DNA from 3 places in the Noviherbaspirillum sp. L7-7A genome. Region 1 is predicted to be linked to each of the others. Evidence: predicted binding sites of a transcription regulator. Region 1 holds the regulator's gene; each other region holds the start of a gene.
The links. Region 1 encodes FliA, which starts transcription of late flagellar genes. Its sites were predicted from a motif close to CTAAAGTTTNNNNNNNNNNNGCCGNTA; they were not measured.

Region 1 (7,364 bases):
AGAAGCGGGCCGAGGAAGCGGCAGTCGCCCCGGTGACGGAAGCCGCGCCGGCCTTGCCTGCACCGGAAACCGAGGAAGCGACCTGGCAGGACATCGTGCCGGTCGATACGCTGGGCCTGGAAGTGGGCTACCGCCTGATTCCACTGGTCGACAAGAGCCAGGGTGGCGAGCTGTTGAAGCGCATCAAGGGTATCAGGAAGAAGTTTGCGCAGGAAGTGGGTTTCCTGTCGCCGCCGGTGCATATCCGCGACAACCTGGAACTGAAGCCTTCGGGTTACCGCATTGCGCTGAAGGGCGTGGAGATCGGCGCCGGCGAGGCGCATGCCGGCCAGTTCCTGGCGATCAATCCCGGCATGGTCACCGGCACGCTGCCCGGCACCGTCACCAGCGACCCGGCCTTCGGCCTGCCTGCCACCTGGATCGACGCCAGCCTGCGCGACGAGGCCCAGGCCATGGGTTATACCGTGGTGGATGCCGGCACCGTGGTAGCCACCCATTTGAACCATCTGATCACGATGCATGCGGCCGAACTGCTGGGACGTGGCGAGTTGCAGCAGCTGATCGATCATCTGAACAAGGAGTCGCCCAAGCTGATGGACGACCTGGTGCCCAAGATGCTGCCGCTGTCTACGCTGCAGAAGGTGCTGCAGAACCTGCTGATCGAAGGCATCCACATCCGCGACATGCGCTCCATCGTCGAGACCCTTGCCGAGAATGCCAGCCATTTCCAGGATGCCGGCGACCTGACCGCGCTGGTGCGCATCGCGCTCGGCCGCGCCATCGTGCAGCAGCTGTTCCCCAACGGCGGCGAGCTGACGGTAATGGCGCTGGACAACCGGCTGGAGCGGCTGCTGATGCAGGCACTGCAGACCAGCGGCCCGGACGGCGCCGGCATCGAGCCGGGGCTGGCTGATACGCTCGTGATGCAGACTGCCGAGGCGGTGCAGCGCCAGGAGCAGATGGGCGTCACGCCAGTGCTCCTGGTGCCGGGCCAGTTGCGCGCGGTGCTGTCGCGTTTCCTGCGTCGCAGCCTGCCGCAGCTGAAGCTGCTGTCGCATGCCGAGATACCGGATTCCAAGACCATCAAGGTGACGGCGTTGGTGGGAGGGCAGGGATGATGCCAGTCGCAGGCGATAACGCATCATAGGAAAATCCGCAGTTGATCCGGCACGTCATGCGTGCTGCATCGGGATGCCTGCAACCGATCGCTGTCGGCGATTTGCAGGCAGTTGTAATCGAAGGTTATGTCAGGTCAGTCCCGACAATGTCTGCAGCAGGCAATCCGGTACGGCCAGCGAGCCTGCATGCATGCCAAGAGGGCTGGCTATGCATCGCTCGGCAATGCGGCCACAGAAGCGTTGCCGTCGATGAGACCGTATTGGCCATCATGGGACTGCATTGCCTGCTGCTGGAACCTCACGCGCATTCCAGGCAACCCATGTTTGTGTCAACAAGTCAACGCCTCATTCATCGTTTGCTGGCACTTTGCCCTCTGCAGAATTCACCTGACCCAAGTTCCTTCCATGCAAGCCGGTGCCAAACCGATTGATCATGGCGACGTCATCAGGCCTGGCAGAGCCCTGACCACCTGAAAAATTCATTGCAGCACATGATCCCTGCCAAACTTTCTTTTTATCGCTATATGTCTCCGCTCATTCACGACGAAGCGGCGGAATTGCTTTCCAGTCGCCTTCAAAATGCACAGTCCCGTTGCGGCGTCCTTAATCCCCAGTACCATTGCCCCGACAAGACCGCTAAGGCAGCGAAGGTTTTAGCCTATCTCTGGGGTGATGCCAACTATGCCTGGGACAACTACGTGGCGCGTCCCATGCAGGAAGAGGGAGGCACCTATGCAATAAGACGCAGCGCGGGCCATCAGCAGTTGCGTGCTGAGTATCTGAAGGAATTCAATGAGCATATGGAAGAGCACCTGCTGAAGTGCCTGCCAGAGGAGGAACGGCAGGTCTATCTGGATACATTGGCGCAATGCAGGCATGACGGCCTGGCCCAAACAGAAAGGGCCAGCCGTATGCAGGAGATCATGAAGGGCATCATTACCCGTGCGGAGGCGGCAGCCACTCTGTCATAGATACTGTCATGCCAGTCAAGCCCATGTAATGTTGGATCAAAGGCCTGCCGTAACGCTTGCTGTTCATCACAGGCTATGGTGAACGGGCAGCTATGGTAGGGTGGAATACCCCGAAGGGGCATTCCACGGCCTCTGCCGGCGCAAGCACCAGGCTGGCGTGGCAACCGCGGCGGTATCGCGTAATGCCCCTCCGGGGTATTACGCCCTATATCTTCCATGATGCCTTACCTATTCATTCCAGCGTCACCCGCAAAAAGCCGGCGATCCGTAAGCTGGAGTACCCCGAAGGGATATTCCAGCTTTGGTCGATCAAGCCAAGGCTTTACAGTTACCTGCGTTGTAAAGTCAAGACCGAAGCTAAAGCGCCAGTGCCGCCCGTGCCTTGCCAGGTCACGCAATGCGATTGCACTGCCGTGGAGACAAGCCGGGAATCCGTACCGGCGGCCGTGTCACTTTTTTGCCTTGCCAAAAGGTAACCAGAAAAGGCGAACCGGTGATCATGCCCGGTGCGCGGGATGCCCTTGTCAGCGGTGCACGGATCGGGGCGCGGCTAAACTCGCTCCAGTTCGTTTCGCCCAGCCAAACGCCGCACTTTATTCGCTCCAGGACCCGCTGGCACGGCGCGCTCAACAGGTGTTTTCTGCAACGGCAACAGCCACTTCAACAATCAACGGCACCGTCACCGCCAAGGCGGAATGAATCGCCGCTTCCCGCCCGACGCTTTTTCAGCCGCCGAGGAAAAAGGCCCATAAACCCCTCCTGTTCCCCGGATGCAACTTCTCTACCATCCCCAATAATCTGTCCTGTAAGAAACCCCTGCGCCGCACCGGCGCCGGATCACACCACAGGAGCGGCATTGGATAACAGCGACTTTCATGCAGATACTGAACCGATGGCATACAGCGGCATGCACGGAATCAGGCTGCCGTCGCTCGCCGGCGTGCCGCCCGCCAAGAACATCAAAGTGACTGCCCTGGTGGGAGGCCAAAAATGAACGTCAAGAAATTCTCTGCCCGGACATCTCGCGAGGCTTTGCGCATGGTCCGTGACGCGCTCGGCGCCGACGCGGTGATCCTGTCCAATCGCACGGTCAATGGCAGCGTCGAGGTGCTGGCCCTGGCCAGCGCCGATATGGCTTCCCTGGCCGAGCCGGCGGTGGAAAAGGAAGTGCTGCCCCAGCCGCTGGTGGCCGCCCTGGCCGGCAGGCGCATGCCGGCCGCAGCGCCCGCACCGATCCCTGCGCCGGCACGATCGCCGGAAGTGGAACAGGCACGGGTTCAGCCGCAGCTGCGCAACGGGTCGACCGCCAGCGCCTTCGAGCGCCTGAAACCCACCCCCGTGGAAGTGCCGGCGCCCGTGGCTGTGGCATCCGCGCCGGTCGAGCGCCAGAACGCGCCGCAGCCACGCGCTGCCAGCGCCCCAGTCGACAACAGCCAGGCCGAGATGCGCCAGATGATGGAAGAGATCCGCTCCATGCGCAGCATGATGGAAGCGCAGCTGGCCGAGATTTCCTGGGGGGCGCAGCACCGCCGCGAACCGATGAAGGCCACCGTCATGCGCGAGATGCTGGCCGCCGGCTTTTCCGCCAGCCTGGCGCGCTATCTCACCGAAAAACTGCCCGAGCATGACGGCGTGGACGGCATGGCCTGGATCAAGGGCGTCCTGATGCGCAACCTGTCGGCCGCGCCCGATGAAAACGCGATCCTCGACAACGGCGGCGTGTTCGCCCTGGTGGGCCCCACCGGCGTGGGCAAGACCACCACCACCGCCAAGCTGGCGGCGCGGTGCGTGATGCGCCACGGCGCCGGCAAGCTGGCCCTGATCACCACCGACGGCTATCGTATCGGCGGCTTCGAGCAGCTGCGCATCTACGGCAAGATCCTCGGCGTGATGGTGCATTCGGTGAAGGATGAGGCCGACCTGCGCATCGCGTTGTCCGAGCTGAAGAACAAGCACACCGTGCTGATCGATACCGCCGGCGCCAGCCAGCGCGACCAGATGGTGGCGGAGCAGGTGGCGATGCTGTCCGGCGCCGACACCCCGGTCAAGCGCATCCTGTGCATGTCGGCCACCTCCACCGGCGAGACGCTCAATGAAGTGGTGCGCGCCTACAAGGGCAACGGCCTGGCCGGCGCCATCATCACCAAGCTCGACGAAGCCGCCACCATCGGCAGCGTGCTGGACGTGATCATCCGCCAGAAGCTGCAGCTGCAATACATCGCCAATGGCCAGCGGGTGCCGGAAGACCTGCACCTGGCCCGCCCCAATTTCCTGATCGACCGCGCCTTCAAGATGAAGCGCGAAACCGCGCCGTTCCAGTACCAGGACGACGAATTGCCACTGGTGATCGGCAACACCGCCCGCATGATGAATGACCAGTCGCTGCGCGAGGTGGCAATTGGCTAGCATCCGCATCGACCAGGCCGAAGGCCTGCGCCGCATGATCGCCAAACCGGCGCCGCGGGTGCTGACCTTTCTGTCGGCCACGCCCGACCATGAAAAAAGCGCCACGCTGCTGAACCTGGGCGCCTCGCTGGCCCGCACCGGCAGCGGCGTGCTGCTGCTCGACGCCTGCGCCACCGCGCGCGGCGTGGGTGCCGGGCTGGACCGCATGCATGGCGGCACGCTGCTGCAGGCGGCGCGCGCCGAAGCGCGGCTGGCCGACGTGGTGCTGCCGATGCCGCAGGGCTTTGGCATTGCCGTCATGGCCCGCGGCAGCACCAATGCCTTCGAGCGCGAGCATCTGTCGGCGCTGTTTGCAAAGCTGTCATTGGACAATGACATCGTGCTGGTCGATGCCGAGCTCGACGCCGCCAACGCCTTGCCGCTAGAGGCGATGGGCGAGGGCGACATCGTGGTGCAGGTGGAAGACAGCCCGGAATCGATTACCGCCGCCTATGCGCTGATCAAGCGGGTGTCGGAGCGTTATGGCCGCCGCCCGGTCAGCGTGCTGGTGACCGGCGCCGGCATCGTGCGCGCCGGCATGATCTACAAGAACATCGCAGCGGCCGCCCGGCGTTACCTGGCGCTGGAGTTGCAATCCATCGGGTCGGTTCCGCATGACGAGCATCTGGTGCGGGCCACACGCCTGGGCCGTACCGTGATCGACGCATTTCCACTGGCGGGCGCCTCCGTGGCGTTCCGCGACCTGGCCGGCCGCTTTTCCCGCTGCACGATGCAGGCGGGCGGCCGGCGCAGCGCGCTGCCCTGCGGCGCCACCATCGGGGCTTGAAGCACATGTACACCGTACAAGGAAAATCCGACCGCAACCACTTGCTGACGCAGCATGCGCCGCTGGTGAAGAAGCTGGCGCACCTGATGCGCGCCAAGCTGCCGCCCAGCGTCGAGGTCGACGACCTGATCCAGGCCGGCATGATCGGCCTGCTGGATGCGATCAGCCGCTATGAGGAAACCCACGGCGCGCAGTTCGAGACCTATGCGGTGCAGCGCATACGCGGCGCGATGCTGGATGAACTGCGCAGCAGCGACTGGATGCCGCGCAACATGCGCCAGAACATGCGCAAGATCGAGGTCGCGATGACCGAGATGCAGCAGAAGCTGGGCCGCCCGCCCACCGAGAGCGAAGTGGCGGGGCGGCTCAAGATGTCGCTGGCGGAATACCAGGACATGCTGGCCGACGCCGGCGGCCACCAGCTGGTGTACTACGAAGACTTCCAGGATGGCGAAGCCGGCGAACACTTTCTGGACCGCTACTGCACCGACAGCTCGGCCGATCCGCTGCAGGCGCTGATGAACACGGGCTTTCGCAGCGCCGTCATCGAGGCCATCGAGGCCCTGCCCGAGCGCGAGAAGATCCTGATGGGCCTGTACTACGAGCAGGAAATGAATCTGAAGGAAATCGGCGCCATCATGGGCGTCTCCGAATCGCGGGTCTGCCAGCTGCACAGCCAGGCCGTCGCGCGCATGCGCGCCAGACTCCGGGAGCAGGCATGGACTGGGGTAGCCTAGCCGGCCTGCTGCTGGCCGTAGGCGGCATCGCCGCCGGCCAGATGCTCGAAGGCGGCCAGGCCCGCTCGCTGCTGCAGCCGGCGGCCTTCCTGATCGTGGTGGTGGGCACGCTGGGCGCGGTGCTGATGCAGTCGGGCCTGCGCAATTTCATCGCCGCCCTGCGCATGGCGCGCCATGCCTTCCTGCCGGCGGATGACGACCATGCCAGGCTGTCGCGCTCCTTCGTCTTCTGGAGCAACAGCGCGCGCCGGGAAGGCCTGCTGAGCCTGGAGCGCTATTGCGAGCGCGAGCCCGATCCCTTCATCCGGAAAGGCTTGCGCATGATTGTCGATGGCACCGACGGCGACCGGCTGCGGCTGGTGCTGGAGCAGGACATCAATATCTACGAGCGGCGTGAGCGGGGCGTGGTGAAGGTGTGGGAATCGGCCGGCGGCTATGCGCCCACGGTCGGCATCCTGGGCGCGGTGCTGGGCCTGATCCAGGTAATGGAGAACCTGGGCGACCCGAGCAAGCTTGGCGCCGGCATCGCGGTCGCCTTTGTGGCCACCGTGTACGGCGTAGGCCTGGCCAACCTGCTGTTCCTGCCGCTTGCCGGCAAGCTCAAGGCGCGAGTGCAGAATGAAGTGGGGCGGCGCGAGATGCTGGTGGAAGTGATGGCGGGCCTGGCCGCCGGCGAGAACCCGCGCCTGATCGAGGACCGCATGGCGGCCTGGGCCGCCTGAACCGGCCATGGCGCGCAAACGCTACGAGGAGGAGCCGGAGAGCCAGGAGCGCTGGCTGGTGTCCTATGCCGACTTCATCACGCTGCTGTTCGCCTTCTTCGTGGTGATGTATGCGGTGTCCTCGGTCAATGACGGCAAGGTCAAGGTGGCATCCAATGCCCTGACCACCGCCTTCGGTCGCCTGCCGGCCACCACGCCGCCGGTACGTGACAGGCTGGCGCCGGAATTGCCGCTGCTGCCGCGCCAGTCCCTCTACCGCAGCCGCCTGAACGACAATGCGATCCGGCGCGAGAAGGAGCAGCTGACCACCATCGCGCGCGACCTGCTGACCGCGCTGGCGCCTCTGGCCAGCCAGGGCAAGGTGAAAGTCACCCAGGGCGCGCGCGGCATCACGGTGGAAATCAATGCCAGCGTGCTGTTCGCGCCGGGCGATGCGAAGTTGTCAGCGCAGTCGAACGAGGCGCTGGCCGCGGTGGCGCAGGTGCTGAAGGACGACCTGCATGCGATCCAGGTGGAAGGCCACACCGACAATGTGCCGATCCGCAATGCGCTGTATCCCTCGAACTGGGAACTGTCCTCGGTGC
Region 2 (7,364 bases), 1.4 Mb from region 1:
TCACCGACCTGGCCGGCGTGGTGTATTCCGGCCGCGTCGAACTGATGGACCCGGACAAGGCGCGCTTTGCGCAGCCGACCGAGGCCCGCAGCCTGAACGACGTGATCGCCGATGCCGACATCTTCCTCGGCCTGTCGGCCGGCGGCGTGCTGAAGCAGGACATGGTCATGAAGATGGCGCCGCGTCCGCTGATCCTGGCGCTGGCCAACCCGAATCCGGAAATCACGCCGGAAGACGTGAAGGCAGTGCGCAGCGACGCCGTGATCGCCACCGGCCGTTCGGACTACCCGAACCAGGTCAACAATGTGCTGTGCTTCCCGTACATCTTCCGCGGCGCGCTCGATTGCGGCGCGACCACCATCACCCGCGACATGGAAATCGCCTCGGTGCATGCGATCGCGGGCCTGGCGCAGGAAGAGCAGTCCGACATCGTCGCCACCACCTACGGCATCACCAACCTGTCCTTCGGCCCGGAATACATCATCCCCAAGCCTTTCGATCCGCGCCTGATGGAGCGCATCGCGCTGGCGGTGGCCAAGGCGGCCGAGGCGGGCGGCGTTGCCGCACGCCCGATCCAGGATGTGCAGGCCTATACCGAACGCCTGCAGCAATTCGTCTACCGCAGCGGCACCTTCATGAAGCCGATCTTCGCGGTGGCCAAGAAGGCGCCGGCGGAACTGAAGCGCATCGTCTATGCCGAGGGCGAGGAAGAGAAAGTGCTGCGCGCGGTGCAGGTGGTGGTCGACGAGACCCTGGCCAAGCCTATCCTGGTGGGCCGTCCGGCCGTGCTGGCGCAGCGCATCGAGAAGTTCGGCCTGCGCCTGCGTCCGGGCGTGGACTTCGAGGTCATCAACCCCGAATATGACGAGCGTTTCCGCAGCTACTGGGAGACCTATCTGCAGATGACGATCAGGAAAGGCATCAGCCAGCAGTACGCCAAGCTGGAGATGCGCCGTCGTCATACGCTGATCGGCGCCATGATGGTCCACAAGGGCGATGCCGACGGCATGATCTGCGGCACCTACGGCACCACCGACGTGCATCTGCGCTACATCGATCATGTGCTGGGCAAGCGCGAGGGCGTCAATGTCTATGCGGCGATGAATGCGCTGCTGCTGCAGGACCGCCAGATCATGATCGTCGACACCCATGTCAACGAGAACCCGAGCGCCGAGCAGATCGCCGAGATCACGCTGCTGGCCGCCGAGGAAATGCGCCGCTTTGGCCTGATGCCGCGGGTGGCGCTGCTGTCGCATTCCAACTTCGGCACCAGCAACAGCGAGTCGGCAAGAAAGATGCGCACCGCGCTCGGCCTGCTGCGCGAGCTGGACCCGCAGCTGGAAGTCGACGGTGAAATGCATGGCGACACCGCATTGAACCCGGCGCTGCTGAAGCGCACCATGCCGGAAAGCAGCCTGAGCGGCGAAGCCAACCTGCTGGTGATGCCCAACATCGACGCCGCCAACATTGCCTACAACCTGCTCAAGACCACGGCCGGCAACGGCATCGCGATCGGGCCGGTGCTGCTGGGTTGCGCCAAGCCGGTACATATCCTGACGCCGTCGGCCACCGTGCGCCGTATCGTGAACATGACGGCGCTGTGCGTGGTAGATGCGGTGTATCAGCGCTGAGCGCTTTGGGTTTTGAACAAAAACCGCTGCTGAAGGCAGCGGTTTTTTTTGCCTTTTGTTTTATTTGCGTGGCAGGGTGGCCGGCGATGAAAATGGCTCTTGACGTGAAGGGAATGTCGCTCGCGTAGGAGGCAATACCCGAAGGGCATTGCACCATGGGTCGCAAACCGTAATAGTCATGTCGGCCGACTTCTTGATCGACTAATAGTGCAATGCCCCTGCGGGGTATTGCACCCTACGAACCTGCAGTTTTCGTACTTCGGTAGCGTTGTCACGGCGCCCTCAACGGCGCTTGAATGGCAACAGCCTTATTCCCCCGCCAGCTTCAGGCCAATGATCCCGGCCACGATCAGCCCCACGCTGACCAGCCGTGCCGGGCTGGCGGATTCGCCGAACAGCACGATGCCAAGGATGACTGTGCCGACCGCGCCCACGCCTACCCAGACCGCGTACGCTGTCCCCACCGGCAGGGCGCGCATTGCAACGCCAAGCAATCCTATGCTGACCAGCATTGCAGCGGCGGTGCCGAGGCTGGGCCAGAGGCGGGTGAAGCCTTCGGTGTATTTGAGGCCAATGGCCCAGGCCACTTCGAACAGGCCGGCGATGATGAGAAGTATCCAGTCCATGAATCCGTAAAGGCGACGCGCGCCGTTGAACGCAAAGCCTCAACGGTACGCAATCCGCGGCAATCGGTGAAGAGCGCAAGCAAGCCTTCTGCCTCGCTGCACATGGATGTGCCGTTTATGCAGGATTATTAAAGAATTTGCATCAGTTGCCGTTAAAGCCGGGCCATCAGGGCCGACTAGTCAACTGTCAAGTCTTTTTAAAAAAAACTTCAAAAAGTTCCTCAAGGTTTTTCAGGACCCTCCGTTAAGTAACTTGTAACCCGCAGGGAACGCCGAACAGGGCACCGAACGGGCTGGCTGAGTAGCCAGATTTCTTAACCAGTTTCTTAGGAGAACAGCATGTCCGTTATCAATACCAACGTCGCTTCCCTGAATGCACAACGTAACCTGAGCAGCTCGTCGGCTGGCCTCACGACTTCCCTGCAGCGCCTGTCTTCCGGCCTGCGCATCAACAGCGCCAAGGATGACGCCGCCGGCATGGCGATCTCGGAGCGCATGACCGCCCAGATCCGCGGCTCGAATCAAGCAGCTCGTAACGCCAACGACGGCATCTCGCTGGCGCAGACCGCCGAAGGCGACCTGGGCTCGATCTCCAACAACCTGCAGCGCATGCGTGAGTTGTCGGTGCAGGCAGCCAATGCTTCGAACAGCGATTCGGACCGTGCTGCGTTGCAGACCGAAGTCACCGCGCTGAAGAGCGAGATTGACCGCGTTGCGAAGAACTCCTCGTTTAACGGCGTGAAGCTGCTGGATGGCTCGTTCAATGCACAGACCTTCCAGATCGGCGCGAACAACACTGACAACGACCGCATTACTGTCAACAAGATCGGCAGCGCACGTACGTCTGAACTGGGCAGCGCTGGCCAGTCGAGCAGCGCGAAGCTGACCAGCGGCGCAACCACCGCTGCGCTTGCCGCCGGCGACTTGACCCTGAACGGCCAGCAGGTTGGCGCCTCCAACGTTGGCGCCGCGCCCGGTCAGTCGGCCGCCAGTGCCTACTCGGTTGCCAACGCGATCAATGCCGTATCGGCTCAAAGCGGTGTGACCGCAACCGCCAATTCGACCGCCGTACAAGGCAGCGCGGCCACGGCTTTCACGGCGGTTGCTGCAAATACGTTCAATGTCAACGGCGTGGATGTCGGCGCGATCGCTGCCGGCACGACTGCTGCCGGCCAGGGCGCGAACGTTGCCGCCGCCATCAACAAGATCAGTTCCCAGACCGGCGTGACGGCGACTGCGGATGCCACAACTGGCGCAGTCAAGCTGACTGCTGCGGACGGTCGTGACGTGGCGCTGGGAATGAATGGCAGTGCCGCCGATGCCGCAACTGCCACTGCAAACAAGACCGCACTGGATGCGCAGACCGGCTTGAGCATGGGCACGCAATCCGTCACCGGCGGCACCGCCGGCGTAGCGGCTACCACCCACGGCACGGTTAGCCTGTCGAGCACGAGTTCCGCCGGCATCGTCGTCGGCGGCGCAAGCGTGGCAAAGGCTGGCCTGGCCACCGGCGTCACCGCTGCCACCACAGTGTCCTCGGTCTCAAGCGTCGAAAACATCGACATCTCCACCGCCGCCGGCGCCCAGAAAGCCCTGGAAGCCATCGACGGCGCGCTGAAGTCGATCAACGACAGCCGCTCCGACCTCGGCGCCCTGCAGAACCGCTTCGGCTCGGTGGTCTCCGGCCTGGCGACCACGACCGAGAACCTGTCGGCATCGCGTAGCCGCATCACCGATACCGACTTCGCTTCGGAGACCGCGAACATGACCCGCAGCCAGATCCTGCAGCAGGCCGGTACCGCGATGCTGGCCCAGGCCAACCAGCTGCCCAACAGCGTGATGTCGCTGCTGAGGGGTTAATCGCCGGGCTCGCCCGGTAACGTTTCAGGACGTTCTCTCGAATAAAACGGAAAACGGGCGACTGTTTTCCGTTTTGTCATTAGCAGAAAGGGTGCATCATGAACATCGCTCCAGTATCAGGCGCCGGTTTGTCGCCGCTCGCCACGCAGGGCGCAGACAACAAACAGACGGATCTGCAGCTGCGCGCGGCGCGGCAGCCGGAGGCCGTGAAGCAGCAGGAAGTGGCTGGTATCAGTACCGGCGCCGAAACGGCCGAAGCCGATCCGAAGGAAGTCAGGCAGCGGGTGGAAGAACTCAATGCCGCAATGAAGCAGCATGCCAGCAGCATCCTGTTCTCCATCGACGAGGATTCGGGCCGCACCATCGTCAAGGTGGTCGACACCGACACCGATACCGTGCTGCGGCAATACCCGTCCAAGGAACTGCTGGCGATATCGAAGCAGATCGACAAGTTCCAGGGCATGTTCATCAAGACGCAGGCATAACACGCAAGGAGTATCGCAAATGGGCTTGTCCTCTCCCGGCATCGGTTCCAACCTGGACATCAACACCATCGTGACCCAGCTGATGTCGGTTGAAGGACGCAAGCTGACTTCGCTCCAGACCCAGGAAGCGTCCTACCAGTCCAAGGTGTCGGCCTTCGGGCAGGTGCAAAGCGCATTTTCGACATTCCAGACCGCCGTCAATTCACTGTCGACGGTGCAGCAGTTCCAGGCCGCCACCGCCAGCGTGGCCGATGCCGCAGTGCTGTCGGCCAAGGCGACGTCGGCCGCCACGCCCGGCGCCTATGCGCTGGAAGTGAGCAAGCTGGCGCAGGCCCAGAAGCTTGTGACAGCAGGCCAGGCATCGACCGCGACGACGGTAGGCACCGGCACCATCACCTTCCAGTTCGGCACCATCGCCGGAGCGGTTGAAACCCCGGCCGGCTCAGGCATCTATCCCGCGCCGCCCAGGAACGCCGACGGCACCTACACCGGCGCGACCTTCAAGCCCGGCACCGCTGAAAGCAAGACCGTCACCATCGGCTCCAGCAACAATTCCCTGGCCGGCATACGCGATGCAATCAATGGCGCCAAGATCGGCGTGACCGCCACCATCGTCAACGATGGCGGCGCCCAGCCCAACCGTCTGGTGCTGACCAATACCGCCACCGGCGAAGCCAGCAGCATGAAGATATCGGTATCTGACGACCCGGACGGCGGCCTGTCGGGCCTGCTCAACCATGACCCGGCAAGCGCAACGCAGAACCTGAAGGAAACGGTGGCGGCGCAGGATGCCGAATTCACCCTCGACGGCCTGAAGGTGAAGAAGCCATCCAACACCGTCACCGACGCCATTGCCGGCGTGACGCTCAACCTGGCCAAGACCAATGCCGGCAGCCCGACCACGCTGACGGTGGCGCGCGACAGCGCCTCGGTCGTATCGGCAGTCAACAAGTTCGTCAGCGCCTACAATGCCATCGCCAAGACCCTCAGCGATGCCTCCGCCTATAACGCCACCACCAAGACCGGGGCCATCCTGAATGGCGATTCCTCGATACGCGGTGCGCAAAGCCAGTTGCGCGGACTGCTGTCGAGCTCGATCGGCGGCGGCTATGGCGCCTACAGCCGGCTGTCCGACATCGGCGTGACGATGCAGAAGAATGGCAACCTGGAACTCGATACCGCCAAGCTGACCAAGGCCCTGGAGACCAACTTCAACGATGTGGCAGGGCTGTTCGCCGCGGCCGGCAAGGCCAGCGACAGCCTGGTGTCCTATACCACCTCGACCGCCGCCACCAAGGCCGGCGCCTACGGCCTGAACATCAGCCAGATGGCCAGCCAGAGCACGGTAACCGGGGCAGCGGCGCCGACGCAGCTGACATTCGCAGCGCCGGCCAATACGCTGTCGCTGGGCCTGGCCGGCGTGCAAAGCGAGATCACGCTCAATGACAGTTACGCCGATGCGGCCGCGCTGGCGCTGGACCTGCAATCGAAGATGAATGCCAGCAAGGCCTATGCCGGTTCGCCGGTGAAGGTGGCGGTGGTGGACGGCAAGATTGCGATCACGTCCGATGCTTACGGCAGCAGCTCGACGTTCACGGTGTCGGGCACCGCCGCCGAGCAGGTCTTCGGCGGCAGCCCCTTGTCGGTGGCGGGGGAGGATGTGGCTGGAACCATCAACGGCGCCAGCGCAACCGGCAAGGGCCGCATTCTGACCGCCGGCACTGGCGATGCGGAAGGCTTGCAGGTATCCATCACCGGCGGCGCCACGGGCGACCGTGGAACCATTAACTTCTCGCGTGGCTATGCGTCGCAGTTCGGCGCCCTGGTGGGTACCATCATCGGCGAGAACGGCAGCCTGGATGCCCGCACCAAGGGCCTGAATTCCTCGATCACCAGCCTGCGCAAGCAGCAGGAAGCGGAGCAGAACCGGCTGAGCAACCGCGAGGCGGCCCTGCGCAAGCAGTTCACCGCGCTCGACACCCAGATCAGCAAGCTCAATTCCGTGAGCTCCTACCTGACCCAGCAGCTGAAGCAGATCGCGTCGCTGTCGAGTTCTTCCGACTGAGAATAATGAATCACGACCATCCCATGCTTGATGATGCCCAGCTGCTGGATGCCTACCAGAAGATGGCCGACCTGTCGGCCAGGATGCTGGCTGCCACCGGCGAACGGGAATGGGAACTGCTGGCCGGGCAGGAGCAGCAGCAGGATGCGCTGTTTGCGATGCTGCAGCAGGCCGACGCCGGCCAGCGGCGTCCTGCCGACGTGCTGCGCAGGCAGCAGGCGCTGATTGAACAGATCCTGGCCAACCAGGCCAAGCGCCGCGAACTGGCGCTGGAGTGGCGCGCGAGCGTTGGCGCTTTGCTCGACAGCGTTGACTCGGCACGGCGCATTGCCAGGGCTTACGGCTAGCGCAATTTCCATGACGGCCCGCTGCAATGGCGGGTGTTCCGCATGAGGCGACTGCCCTTGGGCTGCGGTCCCGTGTTTTCCTTCTTCCTCATCCCAAGGAAAATTTTTATGAGCAGGTAAAGCATCATGGAAGACGTAGGGCGTAATACCCCGAAGGGGCATTATGCGATACCGCCACGGTAGCCACGCCAGCCCGGCGCTTGCAACGGCAGAGGCGGTGGAATGCCCCTTTGGGGTATTCCACCCTGCGAATTTTCGATCCAATTTGCAGGTATGCATCGCTTTAACGCTTTCTTCTTCTCCCACCGAAAATTTTTATCGGCATTCAATCCTGTAAACGCTAATGATTC
Region 3 (7,364 bases), 170 kb from region 1:
ACCGTGCTCTGCCAGGCGCGCTCGGCAGGCGGCTGCGCCGGGGCGGCGGGATCGCGCGGCTCTTCACGCACTTCCCATTGCATCGCCTGGCCCGGCAGCAGTTCGCCCTGCCAGCTCACGCTGCGCTGTTCCAGGGTGTCGAGCTGCAGGCGGATCAGGGGCGCGGCGTCCAGCATTGGCGGCGCGGCGTCCGCAGGGGAAGCCGCGGCCAGGCCGGGCGTGCCCTGCACCACCCGCAGTTCGGAAACACTGTCGGCAGGAATGATCTGCAGGAACTGCATCTGCGGCTCGCGCTGCAGCTGGGGCAGGGAGCGGGCGCCGTGCGCCCACTGACTGACGTGGGATTCATAGAACAGGCCGCTGTACTCGAGGCTGTTCTGCAGCGCCTGCGCCAGCGGCGCGGCCTGCAATGGCGTGCCTGGCGCGGCCAGCGGCGCGGCGCCGGCCAGCGCTGCGGGCGTCGCTGAAGCCGGCCGGTCCTTCATGAGGCTGCTGACCAGCCGGGCGGCGGGGCTGACGAATGCCTGGTCCTGGGCCGCAGGCCGCTCCAGCAGGAACAGCGGGCGCGGCTCGCGTCCCACCATGGTCAGCGACAGCTGTTCGCCGACCCGGGTGCCTTCCGGCAAAGCCATGCGGGCGGCGGTGTCGGCAATGCCCACGACGAAGTCGCCATTGGACAGGCGCGACAGCACCTGCGCCTGAAAGGCCTTGCCGGTTTCCAGCGCGGTGAGGCGGCGCAGGCTTTCCTGGCCGGGGTCGCCGAGCGCGGCGACCGGCACCGCGGCGCCGACGGGCGCAGCCGCGGCGGTGCCGCTGATGCCAGGAGTAACCGCCATGGGAGGGTCTAGCCCTTGTGGCCGCTATGGCCGTTGTGGCCGCCATGACCATTGTGGCCATCGCGCTGGGACGGCCGCTGCGCGACGCCCTGCAGCAGCCGCGACAGCTGGTGCAATGAAGGTTCGGTAATGTTGCGTATCTCGCGGTCGTCCGCCAGGATGGATTGCAGGAGGCGTACCTTGCGCGCCCGCAGTTCAGCCGGCAGCGCCGGTGCCGGCTGGCCATGCCGGAGCACTTCCACCTGATCGGCGCAGGCCTGTTCCAGCCGGTGCAGCGCGTCCCAGTCATTCGAGCGGGCTGCGGTGAGCATCTGGCGCGTCAGCGTCGATACATTCTCATACAGCCGGATGACTTCCTCGCTGCTCATAGCCATGCGCCCGCCATCGTCAGGCCGGACCAGGCCGCGTCGTCGGCGCGCCGCGAGGCGGGCAGGGCACAGGCGCTGATGGCGCCATGCATACTTCCAAACATACTTCTGTCTCCAGATCCGATTGAGGCCGCGCTGCCGACTTGCGTCGTAAAAGCGCCCGAGGCGCGAAAATCACACTCTAACGGTATAACGGCAGCTTCAATCAGGACTTTAGAGGGGCAAAGCTGCCCTTATTCGGGCATCAACATGGCGCGTCATGGCAGGCCTGGGCCTGGGCCCGGTATCAGTCCACCAGCTTGTGCTTGATTGCGTAATGGGTCAGTTCGGCATTGTGCCGCAGCCGCATCTTGGCCAGCAGGCGCGAGCGGTACATGCTCACGGTCTTGACCGACAGCGCCAGCTCGGCGGCGATGTCGCTGACCGCCATGCCCGAGGCGATCATGGTCAGGGTCTGGAATTCCCGGTCCGACAGGCTTTCATGCAGCACCTCGTCGCGGTCGTCGCTGACCTGGTTGGCCAGCTGCTGCGCCAGTTCCGGGCTGATGTACTTGCGCCCGGACGCCACCTGGCGGATCGCATTGACCAGCTCGGCCGGGGCGCTCTGCTTGTTCAGGTAGCCGGACGCGCCGGCCTTCAGCGCCCGCACCGCGTACTGGTCTTCCCGGTGCATCGACAGCATCAGCACCGCCAGCGCCGGCTTTTCCTTGCGGATCTGCTTCAGCACCTCGATGCCGCTGCGGTCGGGCATGGAAATGTCCAGCAGCAGCACATTGCTGTCGCAGCCGCGCACCAGCTGCACCGCCGACAGGCCGTTCTCGGCTTCGCCCTCGACCACGATATTGGCCGTGTCGGCCAGGATCTGCTTCAGGCCTTCGCGTACGATCGCATGGTCGTCGGCGATCAGCACCCGGATGGTTTTCCCGCTGTTCCTGTTCATGACGCAGCCGTTTCCCGATGATGTTCACGCGCCGCCGGCGGCAGCGGCAGCCGCACCGCCACCCGGCAGCCCGGCCCGGCGTCGTTCGGGCCGACGTCCAGCATGCCGCCCAGCGCATGCACGCGTTCGACCATGCCGCGTATGCCGAAGGACTTGGGCTTCATCCGGTCAGACGGCGACAGGCCGCGCCCGTTGTCGCGCACTTCCAGCGCGATTGCATCATCCAGCACGTCCAGCCGCACGTCGACCCGCGACGCCTCTGCATGCTTGCCGATGTTGGTCAGGGTTTCCTGGAAGATGCGGAACAGGCCGGTCGCCTGGTCCGGCGGCAGGTCGATATCCTCGCCGCTGGCGCCCGGCCCATGCAGCTCGCACGGTATGCCTAGCTGCTTCTCGAATTCCTGCGCCTGCCATGCAATCGCCGCGACGATGCCCAGGTCCAGCGTGCTGGGGCGCAGGTCGCGGGAAATGCGGTGCGCCGCCTCGATGGTGCGGTCCACCAGCGCATCCACATAGTCGGCCTTCTCGCGCAGCAGGGTGTCGCCCTGGGGCAGGCGCCGGGTGAGCTGGGACAGGGCCATCTTGATGGCGGTCAGGTTGCCGCCCAGGTCGTCGTGGATCTCGCGGGCGATCCGGGTGCGTTCCTCTTCCTTGACCCGCTCCACGTGGGCCGACAGTTCTTCCAGCTGGCGGCGCGAACGCAGGATGTCCTGCGCCGCCTTCTTGCCCTGGGTGATGTTCGTCATCAGCCCGTCCCACTGGATGCCGACGCCATCGACGCGGCGCGGCGTGGCGCGCAGGTTGATCCATTTGATGTCGTGCCAGGTCTCTATCCAGATCCGGCCTTCCCAGTTCCAGCTGGCCAGGCGGCTGGCCGAAGCCTGCATCGTCTCCAGGTAGGAGGCGCGGTCTTCGGGTTCGATCAGCTGCAGCAGCAGTCCGGGGTCGTTGCGCAGCCGGCTGGCGGAAATGCCCAGCAGGCTGGCGCAGCCGCGGCTCAGATAGGGAAAGGCCTGCGTGCCGTCATCGCGCAACAGGAACTGGTACACCAGGCCCGGGGTATTGGAAGCAACGGCCAGCAGGTGGGATGTGCCCGCCTGGTTGGCCGCCTCCTGGCTATCTTGCTGAATGCTTGCCGCCATGCTGTTCTCGTGCCGCCATGCGCCGCGTTCGGCTTGAACGGCAATTGTTATTTCTTGTTCGTAAATTTGTTGCATGGCTCTTATCGAACGTTGCAACGATTGCCGCACAATAGCATTTTTGCGTGGAAAGCTGAAGCCAGGCCGGGCTCAGTGTGGCGGCGTGTGACCGGAAGCGCACACTCCTTATTGTTTCTTATAGGAAATTAAGATATAACTCCGCTTCTGTCGGGCCAGCGGAGACCTTGCTAAAGACTCAGCGCCGGCTGCCGATAATCAAAGGCAGAAGCAGAAAGTGAAATTGCAGCGGGCGGTACGACTGGCAGCAGCCCGCTGAACCTGCATTGCCCCCATTTTGAAAAACGCAACACCAAACCCCGCGAGCAAACGATGGTCGTCAGCATGAAAACAAGCCGGGTGCAGCAACGTGCCGAAGGCTTGAAGGAATTCGAATTCACCGCTCGGGATTTCGAACGGGTTCGTTCGCTGATCTACAAGCAGGCCGGCATCGCGCTCGCGCCGGGCAAGCAGGAAATGGTCTACAGCCGCCTGGCACGCCGGCTGCGCTCGATCGGCATGCATTCCTTCGAACATTATCTGGACATGCTGGAGCACGACCGCGCCAGCGCCGAGTGGGAGTCGTTTACCAATGCGCTGACCACCAACCTGACCTCGTTTTTCCGGGAAGAGCATCATTTCCCTATCCTGGCCGAGCATGTGCGCAACCGGCGCGACGTCAAGGTCTGGTGCTCGGCCGCGTCCACCGGCGAGGAGCCGTACTCCATTGCAATGACGCTGTGCGAAGCCTACGGCACGCTGACGCCGCCTGCGGAGATCCTGGCCACCGACATCGATACCAATGTGCTGGCCACGGCTGAAGCCGGCGTCTATCCGATAGAGCGGGTGGAGCGGCTCTCGCCGGAGCGGCTGCGCCGCTTCTTCCAGCGCGGCACCGGCGCCCAGGCCGGCCTGGTGCGGGTGCGGCCCGAACTGCGCAAGCTGATCACCTTCCGCCAGATCAACCTGCTGGACGACAGCTATCCGATCAAGTCGGCCTTCGACGTGGTCTTCTGCCGCAATGTGATGATCTATTTCGACAAACCGACCCAGGGCCGCATCCTGTCGCGCTTTGCGCCGCTGATGAAGCCCGACGGCCTGCTGTTTGCCGGCCACTCGGAAAATTTCCTGTATGTCAGCGACGCATTCAAGCTGCGCGCCAAGACGGTTTATCAGCTGGCTTCGGCTCGCACACTCTGAGAGCATCCATGCCTATCGCCACGCCCGAGCATTTCGCCAGCAACCTGTACTACGACCGCACCTTCGATAGCGATGCCGCCAAGATCCTGCCTGGCGAGTTCTATTGCACCATCAAGGACATGCTGATCGTGACGGTGCTGGGTTCCTGCGTGGCGGCCTGCATACGCGACCGGGTTTCCGGCATCGGCGGCATGAACCACTTCATGCTGCCGGACGGCGGCGACAGCGACAATCCGCTGATTTCGGCTTCGGCCCGGTACGGCACCTTTGCGATGGAAGTGCTGATCAACGAACTGCTGAAAAGCGGCGCGCGCCGGGAAAACCTGGAAGCCAAGGTATTCGGCGGCGGCAATGTGCTGCGCGGCCTGACGGCGCTGAATGTCGGCGAGCGCAATGCCGCCTTCGTGCGGGCCTATCTCAAGGCTGAAGGCATCAGGGTGGTGGCGGAAGACCTCAACGACATCTTTCCGCGCAAGGTCTATTTCTTCCCGCGCACCGGCCGGGTGCTGGTGAAGAAGCTGCGGGAACTCAACAACAATACCCTGGTCAACCGTGAACAGGACTATGCCAGCCGCCTGCAGGGCGGCAAGGTCGGCGGCGCGGTCGAGCTGTTCTGAGGCGTCGCGCCATCCGGCGATTTTTTTCCGCCGCCGGCCCGGCGCCAGCCGGCCGACGGCGGCCGGCGTGCTATGCTCCCGCCATTTCAAAACAACCCCGCAAGCTGTCCATGACTACACCGACTCCCGTTCCCAGCCCGGCGCAGGCCGCACGCGTCCTGCTGAAACAGCTGCAGGCTGATTTCGAGGTGTTCCGCCAAGCCAAGCCGCTGGCCATCGGCATCGACAAGCAGCTCATCGCCAAGCTGCCCGATGTCAACCGCAAGGTACTGCGCATTGCCCTGGGCATGCACACCAATTCACTGCGTTACCTGAAGGCCATGGAAAAGGCCACCGAGCGCTTCAACCTGGAAGGGCAGGTCGATGGCGAAGTCACCGAAACCCATCGCAGCCATGCCGCGCAGACGGTGCGCGAGCGGCTGAAGAAGGAAGCCGACCAGCGCCGCGCCGAGCGCGCTGCCCAGCAAGCCGAAGAGGCGCGCCGCCAGAGCGAGGAAAAGCTGCACCAGCTGGCGGCGAAGTTCTCCCGCGGCCGCTGATCATCAGGAGCATGCTGCGCCGGCAGGCCAGACTTTAAAGGGCAGTGCCGGAGGAAGATTGCATTGTGCCGGCGCAGCCGGCGCGACCAGTCGAAAGCAAGAGAACCGCAACCGTCGTCCCGTAGGGTGCAATACCCCGCAGGGGCATTGCACGATTGGTCAATCCAGGAAGACCGTCGACCAGGCCGTGCAATTTCCAACGGCAGACGAGCGCCATGCGAAACCAGTCCAACGCCAGCTCACAATCGATTGCCTTTCCACCTGTCGATTTGTAAATGAGAATGATTCCCATTAAAATGGCGGTCGTGTTTCAAAAAGATAAGAGACCCCGTGACCGGCGCGGCTAGCGCCCGGCCACGTTCATCGCCATTTCCGCCAGCCAGACCGGCCTTCCTGCCGGCAGTCAGCCAGAAATCCCTCTGTTCCGTCCCGACCCGGCCGCGGCGTTGCCGCACGCCGCGCATGCCTTGCGGCCGGGGAGGGCATTCACCAGACCAAGGAAAATTCCATGCCATTGCGCCGTACTGCGCTTGCCTTCTCGCTGGCCGCCATCCATTTCCCTTCCGTCCATGCCCAGACCGCCCCCGCCGAACTGGCGCCGGTCGACGTAACCGGCGAGCGTGCCGGCAGCTACAAGTCAAGCAGCGTGCAGGTCGGTACCTTTCGCGACCTCGCGCCGCTGGACGTGCCGCAGACCAGCAATGTGGTAACCCGCGAGGTGCTGGATGCCCAGGCCGCCTCGGGCCTGTTCGATGCGCTGCGCAATACCGCCGGCGTAACCCGCTCGCAACTGACCGGCTCGACCTACGACAACATCGCCATCCGCGGCATTCTGGTGGAAAACCGCGGCAATTACCGGCTCAACGGCTCGCTGCCCATCATCAACCTGATCGACGTGCCGCTGGAGAACAAGGAGCGGGCCGAGGTGCTGAAGGGCGCATCGTCGCTGTATTACGGCTTCGTGCCGCCGTCGGGCATCGTCAACCTGGTTACCAGGCGGGCCGGCAGGCAGGACGTGTCCAACTTCGCCGTGACCGCCAACCAGTACGGCGGCGCAAGCGTGCATGCCGACATCGGCCGGCGCTTCGGCGACGCCCAGCAGTTCGGCGCCCGCGTCAACCTGGTCGAGGGCAGGGAAGAGACCGGCATCGCCAACTATGGCGGCAGCCGTCGGCTGGCCAGCGCCGCGCTCGACTTCCGCGCCAGCCGCGACCTGGGCTTCAGGCTGGACCTGGAGCACTACCGCAAGGAAGTGTCGGAGCAGGCGGCGATCCGCCTGCCTGCCGCCAGCAGTGGCCGCATCGTCCTGCCTGCCGTGCCGGACAACCGCCAGAACCTGGCTTCCGAATGGCAGAAATACGATGCCCAGGCGACCAACCTGCTGTTTCGCACCGATTATTCGATCAACGACAATTGGTCGCTGCTGCTGGAAGCCGGCAAGGCGCGCACCGAGCGCGACCGCCATTTTTCCGAATTCCGCAACGACAGCCTGGCCAGCGGCAACGGCACCCTGCTCAATTACTTCGCCCGCGGCCAGGCCTATGAGAATGAGAATTATCGCGCCGAGATCACCGGACGGCTTGCCACCGGGCCGCTTGCCCATGAAGTCAGCCTCGGCTACAACCTGAACCGCCGTAGTTCCGAGTCGGGCACGTCAGCCACCCCGAT

Region 2: the regulator FliA is predicted to act here: its motif matches at 2,478-2,504, upstream of KTQ42_RS02210 (flagellin).
Region 3: the regulator FliA is predicted to act here: its motif matches at 1,395-1,421, upstream of KTQ42_RS07885 (flagellar protein FliT).

Annotation. Positions count from the first base shown of each region.
Region 1 covers NZ_JAHQRJ010000001.1:1,897,925-1,905,288, reverse strand. Annotated here, with positions in the region: gene flhA (flagellar biosynthesis protein FlhA) at 1-1,118, shown strand, start outside; gene KTQ42_RS08650 (hypothetical protein) at 1,601-2,089, shown strand; gene KTQ42_RS08645 (hypothetical protein) at 2,946-3,083, shown strand; gene flhF (flagellar biosynthesis protein FlhF) at 3,080-4,495, shown strand; gene KTQ42_RS08635 (antiactivator of flagellar biosynthesis FleN protein) at 4,488-5,321, shown strand; gene KTQ42_RS08630 (RNA polymerase sigma factor FliA) at 5,327-6,058, shown strand; gene KTQ42_RS08625 (flagellar motor protein) at 6,040-6,780, shown strand; gene motD (flagellar motor protein MotD) at 6,788-7,364, shown strand, end outside.
Region 2 covers NZ_JAHQRJ010000001.1:482,058-489,421, forward strand. Annotated here, with positions in the region: gene KTQ42_RS02200 (NADP-dependent malic enzyme) at 1-1,631, shown strand, start outside; gene sugE (quaternary ammonium compound efflux SMR transporter SugE) at 1,940-2,257, opposite strand; gene KTQ42_RS02210 (flagellin) at 2,597-4,117, shown strand; gene KTQ42_RS02215 (flagellar protein FlaG) at 4,216-4,602, shown strand; gene fliD (flagellar filament capping protein FliD) at 4,622-6,667, shown strand; gene KTQ42_RS02225 (flagellar protein FliT) at 6,673-7,014, shown strand.
Region 3 covers NZ_JAHQRJ010000001.1:1,728,644-1,736,007, reverse strand. Annotated here, with positions in the region: gene KTQ42_RS07890 (flagellar hook-length control protein FliK) at 1-836, opposite strand, end outside; gene KTQ42_RS07885 (flagellar protein FliT) at 845-1,210, opposite strand; gene KTQ42_RS07880 (response regulator transcription factor) at 1,491-2,144, opposite strand; gene KTQ42_RS07875 (sensor histidine kinase) at 2,141-3,286, opposite strand; gene KTQ42_RS07870 (CheR family methyltransferase) at 3,686-4,540, shown strand; gene cheD (chemoreceptor glutamine deamidase CheD) at 4,549-5,157, shown strand; gene KTQ42_RS07860 (ProQ/FinO family protein) at 5,268-5,696, shown strand; gene KTQ42_RS07855 (TonB-dependent siderophore receptor) at 6,205-7,364, shown strand, end outside.